Regions from separate parts of the Varunaivibrio sulfuroxidans genome, predicted to be linked through region 1. Evidence: predicted binding sites of a transcription regulator. Region 1 holds the regulator's gene; each other region holds the start of a gene.
What was found. Region 1 encodes PhoB, which activates phosphate uptake and scavenging genes when phosphate is short. Its sites were predicted from a motif close to TNTCATAAAACTGTCA; they were not measured.
Positions count from the first base shown of each region.

Region 2: a site for PhoB is predicted at 2,577-2,592, ahead of P3M64_RS13775 (PhoX family protein). Genes of this name have one in related genera too.
Region 3: a site for PhoB is predicted at 5,283-5,298, ahead of pstS (phosphate ABC transporter substrate-binding protein PstS). Genes of this name have one in related genera too.

Region 1 covers NZ_CP119676.1:2,685,590-2,695,305, forward strand. Annotated here, with positions in the region: gene dctP (TRAP transporter substrate-binding protein DctP) at 1-579, shown strand, start outside; gene P3M64_RS12540 (TRAP transporter small permease) at 751-1,278, shown strand; gene P3M64_RS12545 (TRAP transporter large permease) at 1,281-2,597, shown strand; gene P3M64_RS12550 (ATP-binding protein) at 2,704-3,960, shown strand; gene phoU (phosphate signaling complex protein PhoU) at 4,645-5,358, shown strand; gene phoB (phosphate regulon transcriptional regulator PhoB) at 5,375-6,073, shown strand; gene P3M64_RS12565 (TetR/AcrR family transcriptional regulator) at 6,112-6,801, opposite strand; gene P3M64_RS12570 (SDR family NAD(P)-dependent oxidoreductase) at 7,219-8,013, opposite strand; gene P3M64_RS12575 (TenA family transcriptional regulator) at 8,010-8,699, opposite strand; gene P3M64_RS12580 (AMP-binding protein) at 8,713-9,716, opposite strand, start outside.
Region 2 covers NZ_CP119676.1:2,945,160-2,954,875, reverse strand. Annotated here, with positions in the region: gene P3M64_RS13780 (cytochrome C) at 11-478, opposite strand; gene P3M64_RS13775 (PhoX family protein) at 656-2,500, opposite strand; gene thrC (threonine synthase) at 2,703-4,100, shown strand; gene P3M64_RS13765 (M16 family metallopeptidase) at 4,108-5,379, shown strand; gene P3M64_RS13760 (YqgE/AlgH family protein) at 5,428-6,015, opposite strand; gene P3M64_RS13755 (protein-disulfide reductase DsbD family protein) at 6,303-8,483, shown strand; gene P3M64_RS13750 (peroxiredoxin) at 8,593-9,075, shown strand; gene P3M64_RS13745 (EAL domain-containing protein) at 9,127-9,716, opposite strand, start outside.
Region 3 covers NZ_CP119676.1:1,473,007-1,482,722, forward strand. Annotated here, with positions in the region: gene rsxA (electron transport complex subunit RsxA) at 1-72, shown strand, start outside; gene P3M64_RS06940 (RnfABCDGE type electron transport complex subunit B) at 93-626, shown strand; gene rsxC (electron transport complex subunit RsxC) at 652-2,172, shown strand; gene P3M64_RS06950 (RnfABCDGE type electron transport complex subunit D) at 2,169-3,248, shown strand; gene rsxG (electron transport complex subunit RsxG) at 3,245-3,907, shown strand; gene P3M64_RS06960 (electron transport complex subunit E) at 3,912-4,616, shown strand; gene P3M64_RS06965 (RnfH family protein) at 4,654-4,941, shown strand; gene pstS (phosphate ABC transporter substrate-binding protein PstS) at 5,404-6,459, shown strand; gene pstC (phosphate ABC transporter permease subunit PstC) at 6,697-7,683, shown strand; gene pstA (phosphate ABC transporter permease PstA) at 7,689-8,537, shown strand; gene pstB (phosphate ABC transporter ATP-binding protein PstB) at 8,613-9,377, shown strand; gene P3M64_RS06990 (glutathione S-transferase family protein) at 9,468-9,716, shown strand, end outside.

The DNA of each region.
Region 1 (9,716 bases):
ATTGCCGATACGTGGCTTGCGGGTGGGTTCGCCTCGCGCAAGCAGTGCATTCGCGGTCCCGAAACCATGAAGGGGCTGGTGACCCGCGCCGCCGGTAAGGCTTTCGAGCAAATGCTGGTCGGGGCCGGGGCGTCGATCGCTTCGATGCCCAGTTCCGAAATATACACCGCCATGCAGACCGGCGTGTTGGATGCGGCGAACACCAGTTCGGGCAGTTTCGTTTCTTACCGCATCTACGAACAGGCCAAGTGCATGACGGCCCCCGGCGATCAGGCCCTGTGGTTTATGTACGAACCTATTTTGATGTCCACCAAGTCGTTCAACAAACTGAACAAGGCCCAGCAAAAAGCCATTCTCGCCGCCGGAAAGAAAGCCGAGGCCTTCTTCTTCGACGCCGCCAAGGGCCTCGACGACAAGATGGTCAAGGTGTTCAAGAAAGCCGGGGTCAAGGTGATCACCATGACCAAGGCCGAAGCCGACGCCTGGCGCGCCATCGCCAAGAAAACGTCTTACGCCGAATTCGAGAAAAAAGTTCCGGGCGGTAAGAAGTTGATCGAGGAAGCCCTCGCCGTTCAGTAACGCCGTATCGTCGGCGCCCTTTCCGGGACCACCAGCCATGGTTATGATCACCCCTCTCCTGTGTGGGTGGTGGTTCCGGTTCGTCTTCTGAGTTCCGGCCCGTATCCGGTCCTGTTTCGGGACCGTTTTTTCGATTTTTCAGCGCGACACTCAAAGTTAAGGTTCCCCGAGGTGGATATTTTCATTCGTTCGATTCGCGCCATGTCCACGGCTTGTGGCGTTTTCGCTTCCTTGCTGGTCGCCTCGGCGATTCTGGTCGTCTGCCAGATGGTGGTTTGGCGGTATTTCCTCAACGCATCGACAGTGTGGCAAACCGACTACATCACGTTTTCCCTGGTTGGGGCGGCCCTGATCGGCAGCCCGTACGTCCTGTTGATCAAAGGCCACGTCAATGTCGAATTGCTGCCCCATTACCTTGGCCACCGCGCCCGTGTCGTTCTGGCGTTGCTGGCGTGCTTGGGCGGGTTGACGTTTTCGTTGGTTTTGGCGTGGAGCGGCGGCAATCTTTTCCTCGAAGCCTGGGAGGGGGGGTGGCGCACCGAAACGGTGTGGGAGCTTCCGTTATGGATTCCCTATCTCGCCATGCCCGTCGGCATCGGCCTAATGGCGCTGCAATATGTCGCGGATATCCTGGCCTTGCTTAGCGGGAGGGAGATGCCTTTCGCGATGGCGGCCCATAGCGCGTTGGAGGGTGAGTAACCGTGGATCCTTTAATCATCGGATTGCTGGTGGCCGTGGCGACGATCCTTGTTTTGGCCTCGGGGATCCCGGTAGCCTTCGGTCTTGGCCTGGTCGCGGTAGCGTTCATGGTCGCCTTTGACGGTCTGGATTCCCTGTCCGGCGTCGCCGATGTGTTTTTCGCCGGTCTCAACGAATTTTCTCTGGTTTCGATCCCGATGTTTATCGTGATGGGCGCGGCGGTGGCCTCGTCGCCGGCGGGCAAGGACCTATACGAGGCCCTCGATCGCTGGCTGCACCGCGTTCCGGGTGGGCTGATCATATCCAACCTGGGGGCGTGCGCCGTGTTCGCGGCGCTCAGCGGCTCGTCGCCCGCGACCTGCGCCGCGATCGGAAAGATGGGGATACCCGAAATGCGCAAGCGGGGATATCCCGACGGCTTGGCGACGGGGTCGATCGCCGCGGGGGGGACTTTGGGAATTCTTATCCCGCCGTCGATCACCATGATCGTTTACGGCATCGCCACCGAAACGTCGATCGGACGGCTATTTTTGGCGGGCCTTTTGCCGGGGCTGATGTTGACCGGGTTGTTCATGGGCTGGTCGTTGTACACGGCGTGGCGGCAGGGGTATGATTTTTTCGACGAGAACAATCGGGTGAGCTGGCGCGAACGCTTTCAGATTCTGCCACGGGTGTTGCCCTTCCTTACGATCATTGTCGGCGTCCTGTACGTGCTCTATGGCGGCGTCGCGACGCCGTCCGAGGCGGCGGGCGTCGGCGCTATGCTGTGCCTGGTTTTGGTCGCGATCATCTACAAAATTTGGAGCCCGCGCCGATTGTGGACGATCGTCTCCGACTCGATGCGCGAGAGCGTGATGATCCTGATGATCATCGGCGCGTCGGCGCTGTTCAGCTTTACCCTGTCGTCGCTGTCGGTGACTCAGTCGGTCGCCGAAACCATTGCGTTGTTGTCGGTCAACAAATGGATGTTGCTGGCGGCGGTCAATCTGTTCTTGCTGGTCGCCGGATTTTTCTTGCCGCCGGTCGCCGTCATTTTGATGACCGCGCCGATTTTGTTGCCGATTATCGTCCATGCCGGGTTCGATCCATATTGGTTCGCGGTGGTCTTCACGATCAACATGGAAATCGGCCTGATCACGCCCCCGGTGGGACTTAACCTTTATGTCATCAACGGTATTGTTCCCGACGTTTCGCTACCGACGGTGCTGAAAGGGGCGCTGCCGTTCATGTTGTGCATGGTTCTGGCGATCGTCATCTTGTGCTTTTTCCCTCAAATCGTAACTTGGCTGCCCAATACCTTGATGGGCGGCGCGCTTTAGGTCCCGACCCTGGCGATGTCCAGAAGGTCGCTGCGCCTGTCGCTATGCCGACGGTTCCCATTCGCTCCGCTCCGTGCGATAACCTCTCGTTGGGGGAACGTCGCGGATGCGTGAATTGAGGGAAGTGATGCACGGATTGTCAAGAGTCAAGCCGTTTGCGCCGGCGCTGCTGGCGACGCTGGTGCTGACCGGTATCGACGCCATGACCCCGCCTGCGGCGGCGCTGATCGTCGCGGCGCTGATCATGGGCTATTTCTTGCGCCCGTCGCCGCGCGTGAAGCGTGAGAGCAAGGACAGTAAAACCGAAATCCACCGCAACGAAGCGGAAATGACGATTTTAGACATTCTTCCCGATCCGGTGGTTTTGGTCGATAGCCGTCGTACCGTCTTGGCGGCGACCAAGGCGGCGAAGGATATGATCGGCCCCGCAATGGTGGGACGCGACCTTTCCCAATCGTTGCGTCAACCGCAATTATTGTCGGCGGTGTCGCAATCCTTTCAAAGCGGGGATGCCCAACACCTGGAAACGCAATTTTCAGGATCTTTGGCGCGCACGTTCGATGTTCACGTCCTCGCCCTTAACCATGAAGACCCCGCACGCCGCCGCGCCATGTTGGTTTTTCACGACGTCACCGAACGATTGAAGCTAGAGGGCATGCAATCGGACTTCGTGGCCAACGTCAGTCATGAACTGCGCACGCCGCTGAGTGCGCTGACGGGGTTTATTGAAACTTTGCGAGGCCCCGCCAGGGACGACGCCGAGGCGCGTGCGCGGTTTCTGTCGATCATGGAAATGGAAGCCTGGCGGATGGCTCGTCTGGTCGATGATCTGCTCTCGCTTTCGCGTGTCGAGGTCAACGAGCATGTCCGCCCGCAGGGACGCGTAAACCTGACGGAGCTGCTTAAAACGGTTATCGCCACCTTGGCGCAGACGGCTCAGGAACGGGGCAACAAAATTGTCCTTCGCGAAGGCGCCAACCTTCCCGACGTCACCGGAGATGAAGATCAACTGGTTGAAGTTTTTAACAATTTGCTGTCCAACGCGCTGAAGTATGGCGCGGAAAACACCACCGTCGAAGTGCGCCTCGACGCCGTCGCGCGTATTGTCGATATCGCGGTTCCCGGCGTTGCGGTTGCAATCCGCAACGCCGGAGAAGGGATCGCGTCCGAGCATATTCCGCGCCTGACCGAGCGCTTCTACCGAATCGACAAAGGGCGCTCACGGGCGATCGGCGGAACCGGACTGGGCTTGGCCATCGTCAAGCATATTGTTAATCGCCATCGCGGCAAATTGACGATCGAAAGCGCCCCCGGCGAGGGCGCGACGTTTACCGTTCAACTGCCCGAATTCAAGACGCCATAGCCGCCTCGACCGACGCCCCAAGGGCGTCATAAAAGTGTAATTTCTTTGACATAAAATAGACCCCGGGGACGCCTAGGGTTTGCGTGTCGAGATAAGGAGGCGGTTCGCGCCGGCCTTTTTGAAGACACATGAATTTTATGAATTCCGCAATGCGCCCCTGCGGAGGCCGGATGTACGTCACGCCGGGGGTGCGATGCGCGGATCGCCGTGGAGAAGGCAATCGGGTGTTTCTCGATCTTCAGCTCCACGGTTGCCGTTTTTTAGGGCGAAACATTCGTTCCATCGTTGTTGAGGGCCTGTGGTTCTTTTCGTTTGTGTCGACAGGACGGTTTCCGTCCGGGTTCAACCGATCGCCGGGAAGGTCCGCCCGGGCGATCGCGGCGTCACTTGTCGGGGTATTAGCGGGTGAGGCGATCGCGAAAAAGGAAGAATTTATCGGCGAACTCCGCGATACTTATCTCATTGTCATTGTCACCCATTTGGCGCAACGTGCGCGCCGGCATTGTCGTTCCCGGAGTCTTTTGCGGGCATGTCGGGGCTTGCTTATGAATGTGCGGTGACGTGTACTGTGCTTTTCAAGGGCGGCGCAGAACGATGGAACTTATTTTGACACCGCCTCCGGCGAACGAACACCGGCCCGTATGGTAGGCCGCTTCGAACGTCCGGCGGCCAAGGAGAAAAACAATGGAAGGCGAACATATCGTCAAGTCGTTTGACGAGGAACTCTCCCACATCAACAATTTGATCGCCGAAATGGGGGGATTTGCGGAAATTCAGCTGGCCCGGGCGGTTGACGCCTTGAAGCGCCGCGACAGCGAATTGGCGGAACAAGTCGTTCGCGACGACCGGCAAATCGACAATCTGGAACAGGCCATCGACGAGGTCACGATCCGCATTTTGGCGCTGCGCAATCCGGTTGCCGACGATTTGCGTTCGGTCACCGCGGCGCTTAAGATCGCCAGCAATTTGGAACGGATCGGCGATTACACCAAGAATATCGCCAAGCGGACGATTACGTTGTCCCATTCTCATCCGATTAGCGGTGTCGCCGCGTCCATCGTGCGGATGTCGGCGTTGGTGCAGGACATGATCAAAAACGTCCTCGACGCCTACGCCAACGGTGACGACGCCAAGGCGACGGATGTGCGCAATCGCGACGAAGAGGTCGATCAGCATCACACCAGTCTTTTCCGCGAGCTTCTGACCTACATGATGGAAGATGCCCGCAATATCACGCCGTGCACCCACCTCCTCTTTATCGCCAAGAACGTGGAACGGATCGGCGATCACGTCACGTCGATCGCCGAACAGGTCCATTTCATGTCCACGGGAACGAAGTTCCCCACCGAGCGAACGAAAAAGGATGAGGCGAGCGCAACGGTGGTAAATCCGCGGTAGGAAAGGTTCGAAAACGATGACGCCCCTGATTTTGATTGCCGAGGATGAACCGGCCCAGGTCGAGGTTCTGCGTTACAACCTCGAAAGTGAGGGTTATCGAGTGGTTACGGCGGTTAATGGCGAGGAAGCCTTGCTGGTGGTCGAGGAAGAAGGCCCGGATCTGGTTCTGCTCGATTGGATGATGCCGGAATTGTCCGGGATCGAGGTCTGCCGCCGTCTGCGCGAACGTACCCAGACCAAGCGTCTGCCGGTCATCATGCTGACCGCGCGCGGCGAGGAATCAGACCGGGTGCGCGGTCTGGACAGTGGGGCGGACGATTACCTGGTGAAACCGTTTTCGCCCGGCGAGTTGATCGCCCGGGTCCGCGCGGTGATGCGCCGCACCCGTCCGGGGTTGGACGAGGAGCACATTTCCTATGGCGGCATCACCATGGACCTTGCCGCCCATAAGGTGACCCGAGACGGTCGCGCCGTTCATCTGGGACCAACCGAATTTCGTCTATTACGTATCTTGATGGAACGGCCGGGCCGGGTGTTTTCCCGCGAATCCCTGCTCGACATGGCGTGGGGGCGCGATATTTATGTCGAGGCGCGTACCGTCGATGTCCACATTCGCCGTTTGCGCAAGGCGCTTAATGAAAACGACGACACGGACATCATCCGCACCGTTCGCGGGGCGGGTTACGCCATCGACAGCGAGCACGGCGCCGGGTAGGGGCCTCGACGAGGGGCGGCGTTCACGTCGCAGTGCCGTCAAGTTTCGATTTGGGTGCGCAAGGTGTCGCGGGCGCCGTTCAGGAACAGGCGGATCATCCGTTCGATGATCGGCTCGACATCTCCGGGCACCGCCATGGTGTAGACCCATTTGCGCACCGCCATGTAGAAAAAACTGCCGTGCAGTTCCCAGCCGATTTCCATTTCCTCGTCGGTAATCGGAATTTCGCAGGCGGGAGGAAGTCCGGCGAACAGGCGCAGTTCCTCGCAAACGGGAAGAATCCACTTATCGCGGACGATTTCGATGTATCGTCCATTGATATCGACGCCCTTTAACCCGGCGAAGACGAGAATGCGCACCCATTCGTAATTGAAAGTGGCGCGGTAATATTCCTTGTAAAAGGTGATTAGACGATCTTCCAAGGTGCGCTTGCGCTGACGAATGAGGGTTTCCCATTTGGGGTCCCAGCGGGCGATGAAAAGCTCCTGGTAAACCCGCTCGATCAAGGTCTCCTTGCTGTCGAAGTAGCGATACAAAAGCGGCTGGGTAATGCCTAGCCGTTTCGCCAGATCCCGAGTTTTTCCCTCGAAACCGACTTCGGCAAAAAACCGTATGGCGCCGTCGATGATTTGTTTTTCTCTTTCTTCGCGGGAAAGCCGGGTTCTTTTTGTCGGGGGGCGAGGTTCCGGGGAAGGCTCCCGCCGCTGTTGACCGCTTTGTGCGTGCATGGTCTCCTGCGCCCTATTGTTTTTAACCCATTGACCGCAGCGGAGCGTCTTTCTCGTACGGACTTTCGATCCATCATTTCATGGGGCCATCATTTCACGGGGGAGGAAAAAATCAACCCCTTGTCTCGGCGCAGATCGTTTCTTCCTTGCCCAGGCCTACTGGATCGGGCCGACGTTTCGCCCTCGCAAACGATTGGGCCGACCGCGATCTCTCTTTTCGTTGCGGTTTGATTTTTTCACACATTTGCGTCCAAGGGTATCGGACTCAAATGTTAAACGCAAACCACTAGTGGATCGACTCCGACGTTTCGCTCTCGCGAACCATCGGGCCGACCACTATCTATCTTTTTGTTGCAGTTTGATTTCTTCACACATTTGTGTCCAATTGCATCGGACTCAAATGTTAAACTCAAACCACTAGGGACGAGGACCCTGACGGCGATAGGCGGCGATCTGACGGGTCAGGGCGCTGTCGATAATATTCGGCGCGAGGCGCTGCACACAAACGTAAAACCGCTCGGCGCCCATGGGGTAGGCCGTCCGGCGGTGGCGCGCGATGGCCCTGACGGCCCCCTGGGCGACTTTTTCCGGCGTGTCGAGGCGCATTCGGAAAGGTTCGATCAGGTGTTTGAAAGTGCTGCTCGCCGCCGTTTTTGCAGCCCGTGGCGCAATGTAGGTGACGAAAATATCGTCATCCGCCAGTTCCCGGCGTAGGGCGTCGGATAATCCGCGCACGGCGAATTTACTCGCTGAATAAGCGGCGAACAGGGGAAAGGCGATGTCGCCGAATACCGAGCCGACGTTGGCCACCATCCCCGGCCTCGCGCGCCGTAAAAGAGGGAGGCAATCTCTACTCAGCGCCATTGGGGCCATGATGTTGACGCGGCAGATCCGTTCAATTTGCGTGTCGCTCAGGGTGTCGATGGGACCGGCGGCGACCACGCCGGCGTTGTTGATCAGGATGTCCAGGATATCCGAGCGGGCCTCGACCGCGTGCACGATCGCCGCGCGCCCCTCGGCCGTGGTGACGTCCGAAACAACCATGGCGGCGGCCTCCGGCCTGGCTAGAAGCGCGTGGGTTTGCTCCAATCCCTGGGCGTTGATGTCGGCCAGGGTCAAGTACGCTCCGCGCCGTGACAGTTCACACGCCATGGCCTGACCGATACCGGAACCGGCCCCGGTCAGGACGATATTTGCGCCGTCGATATTCATAACGCCACCTGCTTGAGATTGGCGTCGAGGGAAAGGGTGCGGAAAATGTCACCGAACAAAATGTAAAAATCCCTTGCCGCCTGGACAATGACGCCTTGTGTTTGAGGATCGTCGATGGTGTCGAGGAGGGTCTCGAAGAAGGCGACGTGTTCGGTGTCGAGCGCGCCGTGGGACGTTAGATAGGAAAAGGCGTCGGGTGGAGACCCCTGGAAATCGGCGGCAATTGCCTGGGCCACGCTTTGCGCCACGTTTTGCGCCAGGGCGACGGACATTCCTTCGAGGACGTGAACCATGCCCAACAGGGCGTAAGGACTGATTTCATCGATGGCGAAGCGGGCGTAGGCGACCATCACCCGGCAGGCCAGCCCACCGTGCCCCCGGCGCACGGCCTGTTCATCCCGTCCCAGGGCGCGGATGTCGTTCAATATCCATTCTTGGTGACCGCGTTCGTCCTCAATATAATGGGCGAGGGCCTTTTTATATATTGTGTCCGCGGGACCGCAGCGCCCGGCGGCCTGCTTCAAGAGCGGCACCGTGAACCGCACGTGGTGATAGGCCTCGGCGAGATACTTGGCGTAAAGCGCCGCCGGCGCGCCAAACTGTGCTGTGTGACGGATAAGAGGGATCGACAGGAAGGCGGCGCGCGCGCCGCCGGTTTCGGCGCTTAGGGTATGGAAAAAAGACATTGGAGCACGTTCCTCATAAAGCCATGTGGCTGTGGGCGATGAAAAGAGCGGCCGCGTTATGGGCGATGGCGGTGCGTATAGGCTGTCCCGTCGCGCTCAGCCAACCTTGGGCGATGGCGGTTTGTCGATCGACGAGACGGCAGTGAACGGGCCATGCGTAGTGGGGAATATCCGCGAGCGTGCGGTGAACCGCATGGCGTAGTTCTTCCGCCGTCATGACGGCGAGCGCGACCCTGCCGCCGGGCGCGGCGACCAGAAGAGCGCCCGGCGCGCCGTCGCCGGACAGGCACAGGATGGCGGTTTCAATTCTAGTGTCGGTCAGGATCGCCGCCTCGATCCATTCCGGGGTGATGTTGCGTCCCCCGGAGGTGCTTAAGACGGTGTCCTTGCGCCCCTCGACGTAGAGAAACCCATCATCGTCGAAATGCCCCAGGTCGCCGGTGGCGATGCGCCCCTCGGCGCCGGGACGATGTAGATAGCCTTCCATGACGGTGGGGCCCTCGACGGTAATTTCGCCGTCCTCGATGGTCACGTCGAGTCCTTCAAGAGGGCGTCCGACGCTCCCCTCACGCCGCGCGCCGGGGCGGTTGACGCAGACCACGGCGCAACATTCGGAAAGTCCATAACCTTCGTAAACCGGAAGACCGGCCGCCCATGCCGCGCGGCTGAGTCGATTGGGGACCGGAGCGCCGCCGACGGCGATGAAGTTCAGGCTTTCGGGCGCGCGCCTGACGTCGTGTTGAAGGGCGGCGACCCACGCCTGCAGAATTTGCGGGATCAGCACCGTCGTGGTCGGGCGAAAGGCTTCGCTTTCCGCAATGATCGCCGACGAATTTCCTTGGGCGCACTGCTGCGCCACCGTTCCTGCGATGTGGACACGCGCGCCGACCGTCAACGGGGCGTAAATTCCGGCGATTTGCTCCAACAGCAAGGCGAACGGCAGTACCGACAGATAGCGTGCGCTCTGCGTGCTCGCGGTGGCTCCAATCAGGGCTTGGACGCTAACGGCGATCTGTT
Region 2 (9,716 bases), 260 kb from region 1:
CTGTCCGACGTCACTCGCCGTACCAGCCCTTTTCCGCACCGCTGTGGCAGGCCTTGCAGTTGGAAATGGTCTGCACCCGCTTGCCCGGTCCCACATAACGCGCCTCGACGCCGCGATGGGTGCCGACGAACCAACGCTGTTTACTGATCCGCAGCGAATCATTACCACCATTGCGCGGCGCCATCGCCATCATGTAGCGTTCGATATGAATACGCGTTTTTTTATCCAACGAGGCGTCTTCACCGAAGTGATTGCTCAGGTTGGTCATGATTTTTTTCCATGAGCGAGCCGGTAAAAGAGCCGGAGGATAGGGCATGTGACACGCCGAACATTCGTGTTTGGTGATCGCATCGGAGACTACCATGCTCGCCTGTCCCACCTTATTTCCCCGTTCGTCGTTATCGTTATCCGCCCACGCCAGCGACGATACGGCGAGCGCCGGTAAAATCACAGCTATGGCCAAGAGCTTTTTCATCATGGTCGTCGGTCCTTTGCGTTGGTGATTTCTTAAATAAGAGGCACCCTAACGGGCGGGCGCTGAACATATCCTGAACGCAGCGGACGAGACGTGGGTAACCCTGTGAATGGGTAACCCCATGAAGAAGAAGGCGGAAGGATGTCTCCCCCCGCCCCCATTCTTGCCAGGATCGAGAGCTTAGAGACCGGGGATGCCCCCGATGTACCCCACCGACGCTTTTTGCCGGTCGGTCCTTTGCATGATCTCCGCCTTCAGCGCCTTGTCGGCGACATCGACGCGCTCTCCGGCGTGTTGGAAGTTGCTCATGATGTAGGCGTGCCCGCCCAGGTTCTCGACCACCTGGAGCCCGGTCGATTCGGCACCGATCGGGGTCGAAAGGATACGCGACAGCTTCCGGCTATCGACATTGAACGCCCACAGATAATTGTTGGCGTGCATGCCGCTGTCCTCACCGATGAACAGCGTGCGCATCTTGTCGGAGAAATACAGGTTATCGGGATTGGCCACCTTGTTGAGTTCGGCGGAGTTGCCCATGGCGTCCATTTTCGCCATATCGACGCCGACCAGTTCGGGCACACCGCCCATGTACACGGCGACCAAATCGCTGTCGATCGGACGCCCTTCGGAGTCCTTAACGCCCCTATCCAAAGTCAAGGCAAAGGTTGCACCCGCCTTGAGTTTCGGAATACGAATGTCGTCCTTCGGACCGCCATCGTGCGGGGTCATGCCCTTTTCCATGTAAGACATCGCAATATAAACCGTGCGGTTGGTCGGATCAAAAGCGACGCCTTCCATCTTATTGAATTCCGTTGTCGCCCCGAGATAAGCCGCATAGCGCCGCGATTCCAGAAAAGCCGCGGCTTTTTCCTTGCCCGGGCGCAGGCGCACGAACTCGTCTTTCTTCTTCAGGCCGGCGCGGATGCGCTTGAAGCCGGGCTTGGGTTCGTCGGCGAATTCGAAAATCGTGCTTTCGCTGCCGGAGAATTTCTCCTGATTGGCCAACTTCTCGATCTCGCTGTCGGAGCCATGACCGAGGCGAATCCAAGTCAGCTTCGCCTCGCCGGCGTGCTTGTCGGAAACCTGATTCCACTTCGCCGCGTATAGCGTGCCCACACTGAGATCGCCGGGACGATCGGCGATAAACATGAACAAGCCGGTATAGGCGCCGTCATCGCCGAAATAGACGGTCCGTTCGTCCGACAACACCCGAGATTTTTCCCAACTGGCGCGGCCCATGGCGAAATGCTTGACCACCTGGGTTTCGCCGCCGGGGTTCACGCTGACCTCGACGATATGTCCGTACTGATAGGGGTTGGCTTTCTTTTGACCATCGAAATACAGATCGCTAAGGCCCTTGATCGCCTTATCGACCTTCGAGCGTTTGAACAGATCGTAATCTTCCTCGGACCCCAGGTGGGTATTCCAGGGCGATTGCGAGCCCGCGCAGGGAATCCACAAACCGCCGACCCCGGAAAAATCGACGTTGCTTTGATCGACCGCCTTCAGCCGCCCGCTAGCGACGTCCTGCGAAATTTTGGTCAACGACATGCTCATCGGCATGCGCGAATACCAGTTTTTGGCCTTGTAGGCGATCTCGCCGTTTTTCAGCAGCCAATCGTATTCCCAGTGGGTGACGAGGTACACATCGCCGCCCGGCAGCATCAGCAAGCTGTTGGCGTCGGGGGTCTCGGCGACCACCGGATCGCCGTTCATATCCTTGATCGGCGCGCCCTTGACGTCATAGAGCTGGCCCGCCTCGTTCGGATTCGAGCCGACCTTGTCGATATTGTTGAACAGCGTGACATAGTCCAGATTCTTGGTTTCCACCCGACCGTCGGCATAGCGCACCTCGACCTTGGCGTCGCTGTAGGTCTTGGTCATCTTTGCGGCGGTCGTCGGCGCGGGCATGCCGATGAATTCGACCGCGGCGACGCCGCCGGCGGCCAGCGCGCTCGACGACATCAACGCACCGGCGGAGAATATCCCCGCCGCCATGAAATTCTTAATCGTTCTTTGCATCATTTTCCCTCCAGATAAATGACACCGCGCGCCTGGTCACGCGATGATGCTTGCGAGAAAAAGACCTAACGCGATCGTGTTACAGTTTGATGTTTCCCGCCGCGCTTCACGTTCGCGAAGGCGGCCCGCGCGACGTCGGCAATTGCCATTTGCGCCCACCCGGACTATACCGGGTGCTCGATTGTTCGTGACAGCAAGGTTGCCCGTGAAATATATCAGCACCCGGGGACAGGCCCCCGCCCTTTCTTTCGACGACGTGTTGTTGAGCGGCCTCGGCCGCGACGGCGGTCTGTACGTTCCCGAAACCTGGCCACGGTTTACCCCGCAAGACATCGCCGCCATGGCGAGGATGAATTACCGGGACGTGGCCGCGGCGGTGATCGCGCCCTTCGTCGAGGGCGCGATCGGCATGGACGACTTGAAGGCCCTGATCGAAACGGCTTACGAAAATTTCGACGATCCCGAGATCGCGCCCCTCAAACGCCTGAGCGACGACGAATGGCTGCTCGAATTGTTCCACGGGCCGACCTTGGCGTTCAAGGACGTGGCCTTACAGTTCCTGGGCGGCATGTTCGATCACGTCCTCGGCGAACGGGGATCGAAAATCACCGTCGTCGGCGCAACTTCGGGCGACACCGGATCGGCGGCGATCGCGGCGTGCCGCGATAAAGACAGTATCGAGATTTTCATCCTCCACCCCGAAGGTCGGGTCAGCGACGTTCAACGCCGCCAAATGACCACGGTGCTTTCGAAAAACGTGCATAACATCGCCTTCAAAGGTAATTTCGACGATTGTCAGAATGCCGTGAAGGCGCTGTTCAACGATCTTGAGTTCCGCGACCGTATCCACCTGTCGGCGGTCAACTCGATCAACTGGGTGCGGATCATGGCCCAGATCGTTTACTATTTTTGGGCGGCGACGCGGATCGGCGCGCCGGAGAAAAAGATCCAGGTCGCCGTTCCGACAGGAAATTTCGGCAACATTTTCGCCGCTTACGGTGCCCGGAAAATGGGGTTGGGGATCGAAAAATTCATCATCGGATCCAACAGCAACGATATCCTGATCCGCTTCATTCGCTCGGGGAAAATGACTCCAAAGGGAGTTCGCCCGACCATCAGCCCGAGCATGGATATCCAGATTTCAAGTAATTTCGAGCGCCTTTTATTCGAAGTCTGCGATCGCGATCCGGCGCGGGTGCGCGCGTTTATGGCCGATTTCCGAGACAAGGGCGAATACGCCGTTCCCCCCGAGATTTTCAAAAAAATCACTGACCTGTTCGACGGCGAATATTTCGACGACGCCGAAACGAAGGGCATTATGCGCGCGGTATACGTGGAAACGGGCGAACTTCTCGACCCTCATACGGCGATCGGCGTCGGCGCGGCGCGGGCCGTTCGCGAACCCGGCGACGCCCCGGTGATTTGTCTGGCGACGGCCCACCCGGCGAAATTCCCCGATGCGGTTCACGACGCCTGCGGCGTTTATCCCGAATTACCGAAACGCCTGGCTGATTTGATGACGCGCGAGGAACGCGCCGACGCCTTGGACAACGACCTTGACGTCTTGCGCGAGTACATCGTTCATCATATCGAACCACAATAGGTTTTTCATGACCCGCACCATCCGCATCACGACCCTGGACAACGGTCTGCGCGTCCTCAGCGACCCCATGGACAGTGTCGAGACCGTCTCCGCGGGAATTTGGATCGAAGCGGGCTCGCGCTTCGAACAGCTGCCGATCAACGGCGTATCCCATTTCCTCGAACATATGACGTTCAAGGGGACGGCGCGGCGCTCGGCCCAGGCGATCGTCCAGGAAATCGAAGACGTCGGCGGACAAATCAACGCCTATACCTCGCGCGAGAATACCGCTTACTACGCCAAGGCGCTGAAGGAAGACTTGGGGCTAATTGTCGATATCATCGCCGATATCGTGCAAAACGCCCGGTTGGACGCGGAAGAATTGGAACGCGAACGCAGCGTCATTTTGCAGGAAATCTCCCAATCCGTGGATACCCCCGAAGACATCGTTTTCGATTATTTTCAGACCGCCGCGTTTCCCGACCAACCGATAGGGTGGCCTGTGCTGGGTTCGAGCGAAGGCGTGCGCGCCATGCCCCGAAAATCCATTCGGGACTACATGACGCGGTACTACACTCCTTCGCGCATGATTTTATCGGCGGCGGGCAAGATCGATCACGACCATCTTGTGGCGTTGGCCGAGAACGCTTTCCCCCGTGCATCGGGCGACGTTCGGGAAACCGTCGCGCCGCCGCAAAAATCCCGCTACCAGGGCGGCGAATTCCGTCAGTACCGCGATCTGGAGCAGGTTCAAATCATACTCGGGTTCGAAGGCGTGTCGTTCGACGACCCCGATTATTACGCCGCGTCGGTGTTTTCCACCCTCCTTGGCGGGGGCATGTCGTCTCGTCTTTTTCAGGAAATACGCGAAAAACAGGCCCTGGTCTATTCCATTTATTCTTTCTTGACCGCCTATGACGATGGCGGCGCCTTCGCCATCCATGCCGGAACCGGCGAAGAGGAGGCCCAAACATTGATGCCCCTGATTTGTGCGGAAATCCAAAAAGCGCGCACCTTCGTCAGCGCGGAGGAAATCGCCCGCGCCCGCGCCCAACTGAAGGCCGGCATCCTGATGGCCATGGAAAGCACCAGCGCGCGCAGCGAACAGTGCGCCCGACACGCCCTGATCTATGGCCGTGTCCTGGACAGCGCGGAAATGATCGCGAAGATCGACGCCGTCGATGAAAAGGCCGTCGGGCGCGCCGCCGAGCGCCTAACGTCCAGCCTGCCGACCTTGACCGCCCTGGGTCCGGTCTCGAAAATCGAATCGTTCGAGAAAATTTGCGCCCGCCTGACGTGACGCCCCCGGGACGCATCGGGACGCATCGGGGCGCGGGCGGACGGCGCGCTAGGCGTGCCCGGCGTACTCGCTGAGCATTCGCACATCGACGCCGATCTTAGCGAAGGCCCGTTCCCATTTGGTGTCTTGATCGTCACCAAAAACCAACGTCGTATCGGCATCGACCGCCATCCAGCCGTTGTCGAGCAATTCCCGGTCCAATTGACCCGGACCCCACCCGGTATAACCAACGGCGAACACCTTGTTTTTTGGGCCGTGTCCCTCGGCGATGGCGCGCAAAACATCCAGGGTCGCCGTCATGGCGACGGCGGAGTCCACGACCATCGTCGAATCGCGCATGTAGTCGGGGCTGTGGAGCACGAAACCCCGTTCGGATTCGACCGGTCCGCCAAAATGGACGGCGATATTTTCCGAAGGATGGGCCACCTCAATCTTCATTTGTTCGAGCAGTCCATCGAAGGAAACCTCGTCGAGGGTGCGGTTCAACACCAATCCCATGGCCCCATCCGCATTGTGAACACACAGATAGATAACCGTTTTTTCAAAACGCCGGTCATCCATTCCCGGCATGGCGATCAACAGTTTTCCCGCCAGATAGGGAGATTGTTTTTCCGCATTTTCCTGTGTTTGCGCCATCGTTTCACACCACCGACTGACAAAAAAACCCCCGTTTCGGCGCGTTTGCGCCAATACGATCGACACATACCGTGTTCGGCAGTATACGTCCGATAGTCAAAAGATAGGAAGAAAAACAAAAAAACGAAGCCATTCCGCCCATTATTTTTCATCAACACATCGTGAACGGGGCGATTCCAACAGCTTTAGGCATGATTTCGCCATGTTCTTCCCCTATCGTCACCCGTGACACTTTTTTTCGTATCGGGGAGCGCGCACCTCCCCTTCAGGGGAGTTACGCCGACGCCATGGCCACGTTTGTCTTTAATTTATTTCCTCGCACTCTACGCCGCTTTTCCCTGATCGTTGCCGCCGCGTTGGCGGTCGTAACGACGATCGGCGTCCCCGTCAACGACGCCGATGCGCAAGGCGCACCCTCGCTGGCATCGCCATGGTCCAGCGAACAATACGCCACTGTACGTCTGGAATCCGAACGCATCGCCACCGGCGACAAGTCGGCGATTACCCTAGGTCTGCATTTCAAGCTGAAGGAAGGCTGGAAAATTTACTGGCGCGCGCCGGGAGACGCCGGCTACCCGCCCCGGATCGATTGGTCCGGATCGCAAAACCTCGACGGCGCGCACTTCATATGGCCGCACCCGAAGCGATTTTCCGTCCTCGGTTTCGAGACCATGGGCTACAAGAACGAGGTCGTGCTGCCCATCCGCGCCCGCATCACCGACCCCACCAAGCCGCTCGTCCTGCACGCCAAAGTGGATTATTTGGCCTGCGCGGAACTGTGCGTCCCCTATACCGCCAACATCACCTTGAACGTACCCAGCGGCCCCGGCGCGCCGTCGGCCGAAGCGCACCTTATTCAACAATACGTCTCGCAAGTTCCGCTCACCGGCGCCGCCGCGCCAATCGCGGTAAAATCCGCGATTTTTCGCCCCGACCCAAACGATCCCGACAAGGGGATCCTGCGCATTACCGCCACGGCGCGCACGCCCTTCGTTTCGCCCGACGTTTTCATCGAAGGGGCGTCGGAGTTGGTTTTTTCCGCCCCGAAAACGACTCTCAACGGTGTGGACGCAATCCTGGACGTTCCCGTCGAGGGGGTCAAATACCTAAGCGCCCCCTTCACGGGACGTAAAATTACATTGACCGTCGTGGACCCTCCACTTTCCGCGCAGAGCGACGCCACGGTGAAGGCGGGCGCGCCCCTTGCCACGGGCCCCGCGCATACCGGAGGCGTTTCCCTGTTGGCCATCCTCGGGCTCGCCTTGCTCGGCGGGTTGATCTTGAATTTGATGCCCTGCGTGTTGCCCGTCCTATCGATCAAACTCCTCGGTGTCGTCCGCCACGGCGGCGGCGACGTACGCGACGTGCGCCTCAGTTTCATCGCCACGTCGGCGGGGATCGTCGCTTCCTTTCTGGTGCTGGCGGGCGCGTTGGCCGGACTGAAGGCCGCCGGAACCGTCATCGGTTGGGGAATTCAATTTCAGCAGCCCTGGTTCCTGATCGCAATGACCGTCATCATCACCCTTTTCGCCGGTAACCTGTGGGGATTTTTTGAGTTTCGCCTGCCTTATGCGTTTTCCGCCATCGGGACCGGCGGGCGCGACCATCAGGGCCTGGCTGGCCATTTCTTCAGCGGCGCCTTCGCCACCTTGTTGGCGACCCCCTGTTCCGCGCCTTTCTTGGGCACCGCCGTGGGATTCGCCCTAGCACGCGGAACAACCGAGATTTTCGCCATTTTCGCGGTGCTCGGTATCGGCCTCGCCCTACCCTATCTTCTGGTCGCGGCCTTTCCCCGGCTGGCCACGCGACTACCCAAACCGGGACGCTGGATGGAGGTCCTGCGCCGCATCCTCGGATTTGTCCTGGCGGCAACCGCGATATGGCTGTTGAGCGTCCTTAAGGCGCAAGTCGGCGACACGGCGGCAATCCTCATCGGCGCGTTGATGGCGACATCGATCGGCGTGCTTTGGCTGCACAAACGGCTACCCGAACGCTTCGCGCCCGCCGGCTGGGCCGCATTATTGTCCCTGTTCATCGTCGCTTTCCTTGTCCCCACGATGGCGTTTTTACGCCCCGCGACACCCCAGTCTCAATCCACGCCGGCTCTGAACGCCCTATGGAAGCCCTTCGACGAGGCCGCCATCTCCCGACTGGTCGCCCAAGGCAAGACGGTCTTTGTTGACGTAACCGCCGACTGGTGCATTACCTGTCAGGCCAACAAGGCGCTGGTGCTCTCCAAGGACGACATCATGAAACGCTTGGAGGCCGCCGACGTCATCGCCATGGAGGCCGATTGGACGCAACCCAACGACGCCATCGCCCGGTTTCTGTCGCGCTACGACCGTTACGGCATCCCCTTCAATATCGTTTACGGACCCGGCGCGCCCAAGGGGGTAGTGCTCCCGGAATTGCTGACCACGGACGCCGTTCTGAACGCATTGAACGCGGCCGCCCTGCATAAACGCTGAGGGGAAAATAAATAGCCGCGCAGACGCCCCCCGGCTTGTTCCGCGCCAATGTCCGACTATCTTTGTCTACGAGGTTTCGACTTATTTCATTTTAAAGAGGGAGCACGCCATGACCATAACCCCCGGAAGCGCCATTCCCACGGCAACCGTCTACGAGATGACCCCCGATGGCCCCCAGGGCGTGAGCACGGACGAACTGTTCAAGGGAAAACGCGTCGTCATGTTCGGCATACCGGGTGCGTTCACGCCGACCTGCTCGGCGCATCACCTGCCCGGTTTTGTCCAACATGCCGAGCGCCTGCGCGAAAAAGGGATCGATTCCCTGATTTGCATGGCGGTCAATGACGCCTTCGTGATGGGCGCCTGGGGCAAGGACCAGAGCGTCGGCGATACCGTGCGCATGATCGCGGATGGCGATGGTGAACTGACCAAGGCCATGGGCATGGAATTGGACTTGACCGGCAAGGGCCTGGGGCTACGCTGCCAGCGCTTCGCCCTGGTGGTCAACGACGGCGTCATTGAACGCGTCGAAATCGACCCCGCCGGAACGTTCGAATTCACAAGCGCCGAGGCCATTTTGTCGTCTCTTTGAAGACGGGAAATTTGGAATGAAGTCACGGGAGGCGCGGACCGGGATTGTATCTTAGATTTTTCCGCGCAATAAAAGCGCTGGAAATTGTTCGGCGGAAACCGGACGACTAAAGTAAAAACCCTGCACCTCGTCGCAGCCGTTGGCGCTGAGATGGGCGAGCTGAGCCTGGGTCTCGACCCCCTCGGCGGTGACCATCATGTCTAGGGCGCGACCGAGGTTAATGACCGCGTTAACGATCGCAGCGTCGTTGCCGTCGCTGATGATGTCGCGCACGAAAGACATGTCGATTTTAATCCGGTCCAAAGGAAACCGCTTCAGGTACGCCAACGAAGAGTAACCCGTGCCAAAGTCGTCCAGGGATATCTTCACGCCAAGCTGCGTGAGGTGATCCAGGATATCCGCCGTCTTGCTCGCGTCATCCATGGCCGTGCTTTCGGTAATTTCCAATTCGAGATATTGGGGATCCAATCCCACCTCGTCGAGAATATCGGCGACCATGCCGACCAAATAATCGTCGCGAAATTGAACCGCCGATAGATTCACGGCGACACCCAACGGCTTCAGACCCATATCCTGCCACGCCTTATTTTGGCTGGCCGCGGTGCGCAGGACCCATTCGCCGATGGGAACGATCAGGCCAC
Region 3 (9,716 bases), 1.2 Mb from region 1:
GCTCCGATCAGCTTCATCACCGCGGGGTTGCTCTCGCTTGCGTTCATGGGCTTTTCCGGTTTGGCGTCGTAAATCACTTAGAGGAGGAAAGGATGCTCAACGCCGTATTCAGTTTGACCGCAATGGGACTGACCTTGGGTTTTCTTCTTGGGTTGGCGGCGAAGTATTTGCGCGTCGAAGGCAACCCCCTGGGCGAGGAAATCGAAAAAATGATGCCCGGCTCGCAATGCGGCCAGTGCGGTTTTCCCGGTTGCTCTCCCGCCGCCCAGGCCCTGGCCGAGGGTAAGGTCGATGTGACGTTGTGCCCCCCCGGCGGACGCACCCTGGCGGCCCAATTGGCGGAGAAATTAGGCGTCGTTCTGGACCTGTCGTCAGTCGAGGATCAGGTTCCGCAAATCGCTTTCGTCAACGAGGATTTATGCATCGGATGCACCAAATGTTTCAAGAAATGCCCGACCGACGCCCTAATGGGGGCCTCGCGGCAAATTCACATCGTCATCCAAGAGGCCTGCACCGGTTGCGGCAAGTGCGTCGATATTTGCCCTACCGAATGCCTGCGCCTGCGCCCCGTTCCCCAGACCATGCAGACCTGGTATTGGCCCAAACCCCTTGAGAGGGCGGCATGACCGACACACACGAGGATAGCACATTATGGGCATAGTCTGGACACGGGGACGGTGGTTCCGTATTCGCGGCGGCGTCCACCCCGAAGACCATAAAAACCTCAGCGCCGAAAAGCCGATCGCGACGTTGCCCATGCCCGATCGGCTCTACATCCCCCTGCAACAGCATATCGGCGCCCCCGCCGAAGCCGTCGTAAAAATCGGCGACCGCGTTAAGAAAGGTCAACTTCTCGGTCGCGCCCAGGGTCGGGTGTCGGCCCCCGTGCACGCCCCGACGTCGGGCGAAATCGTCGCCATCGGACGCCACCCGGCGCCCCACCCATCGGGCCTGCCGATCCGCACGATCACTCTTGCCGCCGACGGTCGGGACGAATGGGGCTCCTTGCCCCCGCCCCTCGATCCCCGCCGCGCCAACCCCGAGGACATCGCCCGGCGGGTCGGCGATTGCGGCATCGTCGGCATGGGTGGAGCGACCTTCCCCAGCGCGGTAAAGTTGAACCTCCGCGAACGCTACGCCCTTAAAACCTTGGTCATCAACGGGGCCGAATGCGAGCCGTACTTGACCTGCGACGACCGCCTGATGCGCGAACATGGGGCCGAGGTGCTGGATGGCGTTGACGCCATGCGCCGCGCTCTGGGGGCCGCCGACGCCATCGTCGCGATCGAGAACAACAAGCCCCAAGCGATCGACGCCATGAGTTTGGCGGCAAGGGCATTTTCCCATATCCGCATCGTCGCCGTGCCGGCGCGTTATCCGATGGGATCGGAAAAACATCTGGTGCACGCCCTGACCGGACGCGAGACTCCGGCGCGCGGCCTGACCGCCGATATCGGCGTCGTCGTGCATAATGCGGCGACGGCGTTCGCCGTCCACGAAGCGGTGCGCCATGGCCGCCCCCTGATCCGCCGCGTCGTCACCATCAGCGGCGAAGCGATCAAGACGCCGGCCAACCTGTGGGCGCCCATCGGAACCCGAATCGCCGAGTTGATCGCCTTCACGGGTGGGCTGACCCAAGATGCGCCGCGCCTGCTGCTGGGCGGCCCGATGATGGGCGCGCCCCTGGCCGACACCGCCACACCCATCGTCAAGGCCAGCGGCGGCGTTCTCGCCCTGGACCAAGGCACGAAGGCGAGCCCCGAGACACGCGCGTGCATCCGCTGCGCACGCTGCGTCGATGCCTGCCCATCGGGATTAATGCCCCTCGAAATGGTCCTGCGTATCCGCAAAGAAGACTTGCAGAGCGCGGTCGCCTACGGACTTCTCGATTGCGTCGGCTGCGGGGCATGCGCCTACACTTGTCCCTCTAAAATTCCCCTCGTGCAATATTTTAACTACGCCAAGGGACGGATGGCCGTCGAACAGCGCGAAGCGCACAGAAACACCGAAATAAAGCGCCTGGTCGAGGCCCGCGCCGAGCGGATGGAGCGCCTCGCCAGAGCCAAGAAGGAAGCCCTCGCCAAACGCATGGCGGCGCGTAAAAAGACGCAAAACACCGCCGCCCGGGGGGCGTCCGATGCGCCCGCCGAACCCCGGAAGGTCGGCGCATGAGCACGGCGTTTCTCAAAAGCGGCCCCTTCCTGCACGGCAAGGCCAGCACATCGACGTCGATGGCCCTGGTTTTGATCGCCCTGATCCCGACGACGGGGTACGGCATTTTCCTGTTCGGCCGGCCCGCGCTCTTGCTGTGCGCGGTGACCATGGTCTCGGCGCTAATTTTCGAGGCGCTTTGCGTCGCGGCGATGCGCCGCCCCGTCCTGCCCTGCCTGATGGATGGGTCGGCCCTGTTGACCGGTGTGTTATTGGTGTTGTCGTTGCCGCCGTGGGCGCCGTGGTGGATCGGGGTGCTGGGCTCGGCGCTGGCGATCGTCGTCGCCAAACAGATCTTCGGCGGCCTCGGCCAAAACGTCTTCAACCCGGCGATGATGGCCCGGGTGGCGTTGCTGATTTCGTTCCCCCTCGACATGACGACTTTCGTCAAACCCTTGGGCCTGACCGATCCCGGCGCGCCCGGATGGCTCGACAGCCTGCGCATTACCTTCATGCCCCAGCCGGCGTTTTTCGACGCCGTCAGCAGCGCCTCGGTGCTGGGCCACATTCGCACCGAAACCGGACGCGGCGTTTCCGTCGCCGATGCGCTGTCGTCGCTGCCCGACCTGAACGCCATGTTCTTCGGTCACACCGCGGGCAGCCTGGGTGAAACGTCGGCGGCGCTGATCCTTTTGGGTGGCCTGTTCTTGTTGGCGACCCGCGTCATCCGCTGGCACATCCCGCTCGCCATGATCGCCACCATCGCCGCCTTCGCGGCGACTTTTCACGCCATCGACCCCAAGGTCTATTCCTCCGCCACCGTCCACGTGCTGTCCGGAGCGACGATGATGGGGGCGTTTTTCATCGCCACCGATCCCGTCACCTCACCGTCGAGCACCCGAGGGCGCATCGTCTTCGCCATCGGCTGCGGCGCGTTGACCTACATCATTCGCACCTGGGGCGGCTTCCCCGAAGGGATCGCCTTCGCGGTCCTGTTGATGAATGCGCTGACGCCGCTGATCGACCGTTATCTGCGCCCACGCATCCATGGGCGCACCCGCAAGGGCGCGGCGATCACCGTGGAGAAGCGCGCATGAACGCGGACAACGATAAAAAACAGCCTCGAAAAAAAGGATTTTACATCCACGCCCTTTTGCTGGGCGGCTTCGCCCTGGTCGCCTCGGGCCTTCTGGCCGCGGCCGACCGGTTCAGCGCCCCGGCCATCGCCCAACGCCAGACCGAGGATCTGCAACGTTCCTTGGGTCAGGTTTTGCCTCCGAGGGGGCACGACAACGACCCCGCCGAGGACACGATCATGCTGCCCGGCCCGGACGGCAAGCCCCTGACCGTCTATCAGGCCAAGAGAGACGGTCGGGTGGTCGCCGTCGCCTTTCGCATTTCCGGCGAGGGCTACGGTGGCCCGATCAAGCTGGTGATGGGCATCGATAAGAGCGGTCGGATTCTCGGAGTGCGCGTGCTCGCCCACAACGAGACGCCGGGCCTGGGCGACAACATCGAGACCAGCAAAAGTTCTTGGATATTGGGCTTTTCCGGACTGTCGTTCGTCAAACTCCCCAAAGAAAAATGGAAAGTCAAAAAGGACGGCGGCGCCTTCGATCAATTCAGCGGCGCCACCATCACGCCGCGCGCCGTGGTGTTGACGGTCAAGAACGCCCTCGCCTTTTTCAACGCTCACAAGGCGGCGATGCTTGCCCCCGCCGCGCCGACGTCCCCGCCCGAAAAAGGAAAAGGATAACCCCATGAGCGCCGTAAGCTCCGTTCCTTCCCCGTGGAAAATCACCGCCGACGGATTGTGGCGCAACAATATCGTCTTCTCGCAAAAACTGTCGCTATGCCCCTTGATGGCCGTCACCGCAGGGGCGACCAACGGCTTGGGCATGGGTCTGGCGACCACCGCCGTGTTGGTGGTCTCCAACGCCCTGATCGCCGCCCTGAGACCCCTGATCACCGATGAAATCCGCATCCCCGTGTTCGTCCTCGTGATCGCCGCCCTCGTTTCGGCGGTCGATATGGCGATGAACGCCTGGGTTCATACGCTGTATCAGGTCTTGGGGTTGTTCATTCCCCTGATCGTCACCAACTGCGCCATTTTTGGACGCGCCGAGGCGTTCGCCTTCCGCCAGCCGGTGTGGGCGGCGGCCTTGGATGGCCTGATGATGGGATTGGGCATGACCCTGGCTCTGGTCGCCGTCGGGTTCGTACGCGAAATCCTGGGCAAGGGCACCTTGTTCGCCAACGCCGCCACTTTCCTAGGACAACCGTTCTCCTTCCTGCAAGTGACGGTTATCCCCCATTATTCCGGCTTCCTTCTTTTCGTCCTGCCGCCCGGCGGATTTCTCGCACTCGGTTTTCTCCTCGCCTTAAAACGCGCCCTTGAGGGCCGCCGCCGTCAATCCGATCAAGCCGGATGCGCGCCCGGCGCGCACGCGCACGGTACGGCCTAAACCGGCGCACAACATCATCCACGGAGGTTCCCTCGCCATGCATGTCGGCGTTTCCTACGGTCAATCCTTCCGCCAAGTCTGGATCAAACTCGACGTGCCCGACGGCAGCACGGTCGGCGAGGCGATCGTCCGCTCGGGCATTCTCCAAAAATTCCCCGAGATCGACCTCAACACGCAAAAAGTCGGTATCTTCGGCAAAATCACCAAACTCGACGCCCTCCTGGAGGAGGGCGCGCGCGTCGAAATTTACCGCCCCATCACCGCCGATCCCGAGGAGGTCGAACGCAGGGATCGCGATAAGGCGACCGGAGAAATATCCAAATAATCGCGCCGTGAGGCGAGACGCCATGATTCGGGGCCGAAAGCTTCGGCGATTTCACCCCACAAATTGATTAAAAATTAGCCATTTAATAAAATTGCTTGATTTTTAATCAATTTGTGGGGTAACCCGTGGCCGCCCCACGCGGATTCTGCGCGGCCAAAAACCACAAAAAGGCGCGTCGCCCCCGCGCGAAGAAACGTCCCGAAGAGATACACAGCCTTGAGACGCGGAAAAAATGAAGACAATCTTAATTCATAAAAAATATTTAAAATCAAAAGAGTAGATCGATATTGCTTCTTTTTTCCCGATACCTTTGACGGCAAAAACAGACAAATCCTTCGAATTGCAATAAAACTGTCACCAACAAGCGCGATAGATACGGGGACCTTGTCACCTTGGGTGCAGGGGGTTTGGTTTGGGGGGGGCTCCCCCGCCATGTCTTAGGGATGAGAAAGGAAACCTCTCGTGAACTTGTTGAATTCGAATTTCGTGCGCGCCGCCGCCGTCGTCGTGGGCGTCGCGGCTAGCGCCACCATCGCACACGCCGGCCAGATTTCGGGCGCCGGCGCCACCTTCCCCTATCCGATCTACGCCAAGTGGGCTCAGGCCTACCAAGCAAAAACCGGAATGGGCCTGAACTATCAGTCGATCGGTTCCGGCGGTGGCATCAAACAGATCCAGGCCAAGACCGTGACCTTCGGCGCTTCGGACAAGCCCTTGAAGTCCGATGTGCTGGATAAATACGGTCTTGCTCAGTTCCCGATGATCATGGGCGGCATCGTGCCGATCGTGAACGTCGAAGGCATCAAGCCGGGTGAATTGGTGATCGACGGCGAGACCCTCGCCAACATTTTCCTGGGCAAAATTTCGAAATGGAACGATCCCGAAATCGCCGCAATCAACCCCGGCGTTAACTTGCCGTCCAAGTCAATCGCGGTCGTTCACCGCTCCGACGGTTCGGGCACCACGTTTAACTTCACCAACTACCTGAATAAGGTCAGCAGCAGCTGGAAGAGCACCGTCGGTTCCGACACTTCCGTTCAATGGCCCGTCGGCATCGGCGCCAAGGGCAACGAAGGCGTCGCCAACATGGTCAAGCAGACCGGCGACTCGATCGGTTACGTCGAGTATGCCTACGCCAAGCAGAACGCGCTGTCCTACACCAAGATGAAAAACAAAGAAGGCCACGTCGTCGCCCCGACCAGCGACGCCTTTCAGGCCGCCGCCGCCAACGCCGACTGGGCGCATGCCCCCGGTTACCGTCTGATCCTGACCGACCAGCCCGGCGCCGGAAGCTGGCCGATCACCGCGGCGAGCTTCATTTTGATGTACAAAAAGCCGGTTGACGACAAGGCCTCCTCGGAAGCCCTGAAGTTTTTCGAATGGGCCTACCACAACGGCGGCGACGCCGCGGCGTCTCTGGATTACATCCCGATGCCCATGAGCGTCGTCAAAATGGTCGAAGATACCTGGCAGAAAGACATCAAGGACAGCCACGGCAAAGCGCTCGCGTTTCGCTAAGGCGTAGGTCTTGTCCGGCGGGGCTTATGGTGTCTTTCCGCCGGACCATGCACGAGGGACTGAGTGCGGGCGCGGATACGTCCGCACTCAGTCTTTTTGCAAAGGGCCGCTCCCTCCGAGGGGCTTTTTGCAAAAAGATTTTAAGACCCCGCCGAATTGGCGGAAAACAGACCTTGCGTCAAGAGAGGGAATCCTCATGATAACACGCGAGATAACACGCAAAATAGGATCGAACGCATGAGCGGCGCCGAAGAAAACACCTTCCCCACGGGACCTGCGACACCCGACGACGGAACGGCAGGTCCCAGATCATGGATCGGCAAGGCTTTTTCCAGCGTCTCCTTGAGTGCGGCGATCATCGTCATGCTTTCGCTGGGCGGCGTAATGTACACCCTATCCATCGGGGCCGCGCCGGCGTTAAAAGAATTCGGCCTCGGCTTTTTGACCGCCGAGGTCTGGAACCCCGTCACCAGCCAATTCGGCGCAGCGGCGCCGATCGCCGGCACCTTAGAGACGGCGCTGATCGCGATGCTGATCGGGGTGCCTATCAGCGTTGGGATCGCCATTTTCCTGACCGAACTGTGCCCCGAAAAATTGCGCCACGGGTTCGCCATCACAATTGAACTTCTAGCCGGCATCCCCAGTATCATTTACGGCATCTGGGGGCTTTTCGTGCTTGCCCCCTACATGCAAAGGCATATCCAACCGTTTTTGATCGACCGGTTCGGGGACATCCCCATCATCGGCAACCTTTTTCAAGGACCGCCCTACGGGATTGGCATCCTGACCGCGGGATTAATCCTGGGCGTCATGGTGCTGCCGTTCATCACCACAGTCACCCGAGACGTTTTCCTGACGGTGCCGTCCTTACAACGAGAATCGGCCTACGCCCTGGGAGCGACCACGACCGAGGTCATCTGGAACGTCGTCATCCCCTATTCCAAGGTCGGCATGCTGGGGGCGATCATGCTGGGACTGGGCCGGGCGCTGGGCGAAACCATGGCGGTCACCTTCGTGATCGGCAACGCCCATCGCATCAGCGCCTCGATCCTCGCTCCCGGGACCACGATCTCGGCCTCGATCGCCAACGAATTCACCGAAGCGACGACGCCCATCTACACCTCGTCGCTGTTCGCCCTGGGCCTTATTCTTTTCGTCATCACGTTTATCGTTCTCTCCGTGGCGCAATACATGCTGCACCGGATCAAGAAGGCCGAGGGATAGATCTCGTGGATATTTACGCCAAACGAAAACTGATCAACAGATTGTCTCTCGCGTTCGCCACTGTGGCGACGGCGTTTGGCCTATTTTGGCTCGCCATCATCATGTGGACACTGCTCAGCAAGGGAATCACCAGCCTGAATCTTATTCTTTTCACCGAAACGACCCCCCCACCGGGAGCAAGTGGAGGGCTGTCAAACGCCATTTTCGGCAGCGTCTTCATGAACGCCTTGGCGATCATGATCGCCGCCCCCCTGGGCATTTTAGCGGGGACGTATCTGGCCGAATACGCCCGCGATTCGAAACTGGGAGCCGTCGCGCGTTTTGTCAACGACATCCTACTCAGCGCGCCGTCGATCATCATCGGCATGTTCGTATACGAATTGATGGTCGTCCCGATGGGCCATTTCTCCGCCTGGGCGGGAACGGTCGCCCTGGCCATTATCGCCATACCGGTGATCGTGCGCACGACACAGGACAGCCTGTTGTTGGTGCCCGACCGCCTGCGCGAAGCGGCCAGCGCCCTGGGCGCGCCCCGTTGGCGGGTCATTACCAGCATTTCCTATCGCGCCGCGAAGGGCGGTATTCTCACTGGCGTCCTGCTCGCCCTCGCGCGGGTCAGCGGGGAGACCGCGCCGTTATTGTTCACGGCGCTGAACAACCAATTTTGGAGCACCGACCTGAACGCGCCGATGGCCAATTTGCCGGTCGTTATTTTCCAATACGCGCTCAGTCCTTACGTCGATTGGCAAAAATTGGCCTGGTCCGGCGCCCTGTTGATCACGGCCGCCGTTCTTTTCATCAATATTACGGCTCGACTTTTGGCTTCGCGCGATCGCTCCACGAAAAGGATTTGACCGATGGTTATGATGAACGACAGTTCGCTTGCCGAGCCACGCCGAACGAACGCTTCCCTCGAACAAGGACCGGGTATGAGCGACCAAACCGAAAAATTGACAATTAAAAATCTGCGTTTTTATTACGATGGCTACGAAGCCCTAAAGGGCGTTTCCCTGCCCCTGCACGACAACCGCGTCACCGCTTTCATCGGGCCGTCGGGATGTGGAAAATCGACCCTTCTTCGCGTACTTAACAAAATTTATACGCTCTATCCCAACCAGCGGGCCACCGGAGAAGTCCTTCTCGACGGCAAGGATATCCTATCCAACGCCGTCAAGATCGACCAGTTGCGCGCCCAAGTCGGGATGGTTTTCCAGCAACCGACCCCCTTTCCGATGACCATTTTCGAGAACATCGCCTTTGGCATCCGCCTCCACGAGAAACTTCCGGCGGCCGATATCCGCGACCGAGTCGAAGAAGCCCTGCGCCGCGCCGCGCTGTGGGACGAGGTCAAAGACAAGCTGAAACGTAGCGGCCTCAGCCTATCCGGCGGCCAGCAACAACGCCTGTGCATCGCCCGCGCCATCGCCATTCGCCCAACCGTGTTGCTGTTGGACGAACCGGCCTCCGCGCTCGATCCGATTTCCACCTCACACATCGAGGAGTTAATTTCCGACCTCGCCCGCGATTTCTGCATCGCCGTGGTGACCCACAACCTGCAACAGGCGGCGCGCACCTCCGATTACACCGCGTTCATGTACCTTGGGGAACTGATCGAATTCGATTCGACGGAAAAAATATTCGCCAATCCCTCAGTGCAAAAAACCGCCGAGTACGTCACCGGGCGCTTTGGCTGAGTCTCAGGGAAAATCCTAAAAAATTCCAAGCGACCGGTTACCGTTACGACACGCGCCTTTTCACGCCCAATTCAAGAAGGGGGCCTCGTCATGACCGTACCGACCCTCGTGATCGGCAATAAAAATTATTCTAGTTGGTCGTTGCGCCCCTGGTTGGCGATGTCGGTCGCCAATATTCCTTTCACCGAAAAGCTGATCCCCCTGTTCGACGCCCGGTGGGACGACGCCATCGCCGCCCTTTCGCCGAACAAAAAGGTCCCACTGTTGATCGACGGCGACCTACGAATATGGGAATCCCTGGCCATTTTGGAGTACCTTGCGGAAAAATTCCCCGCCGCC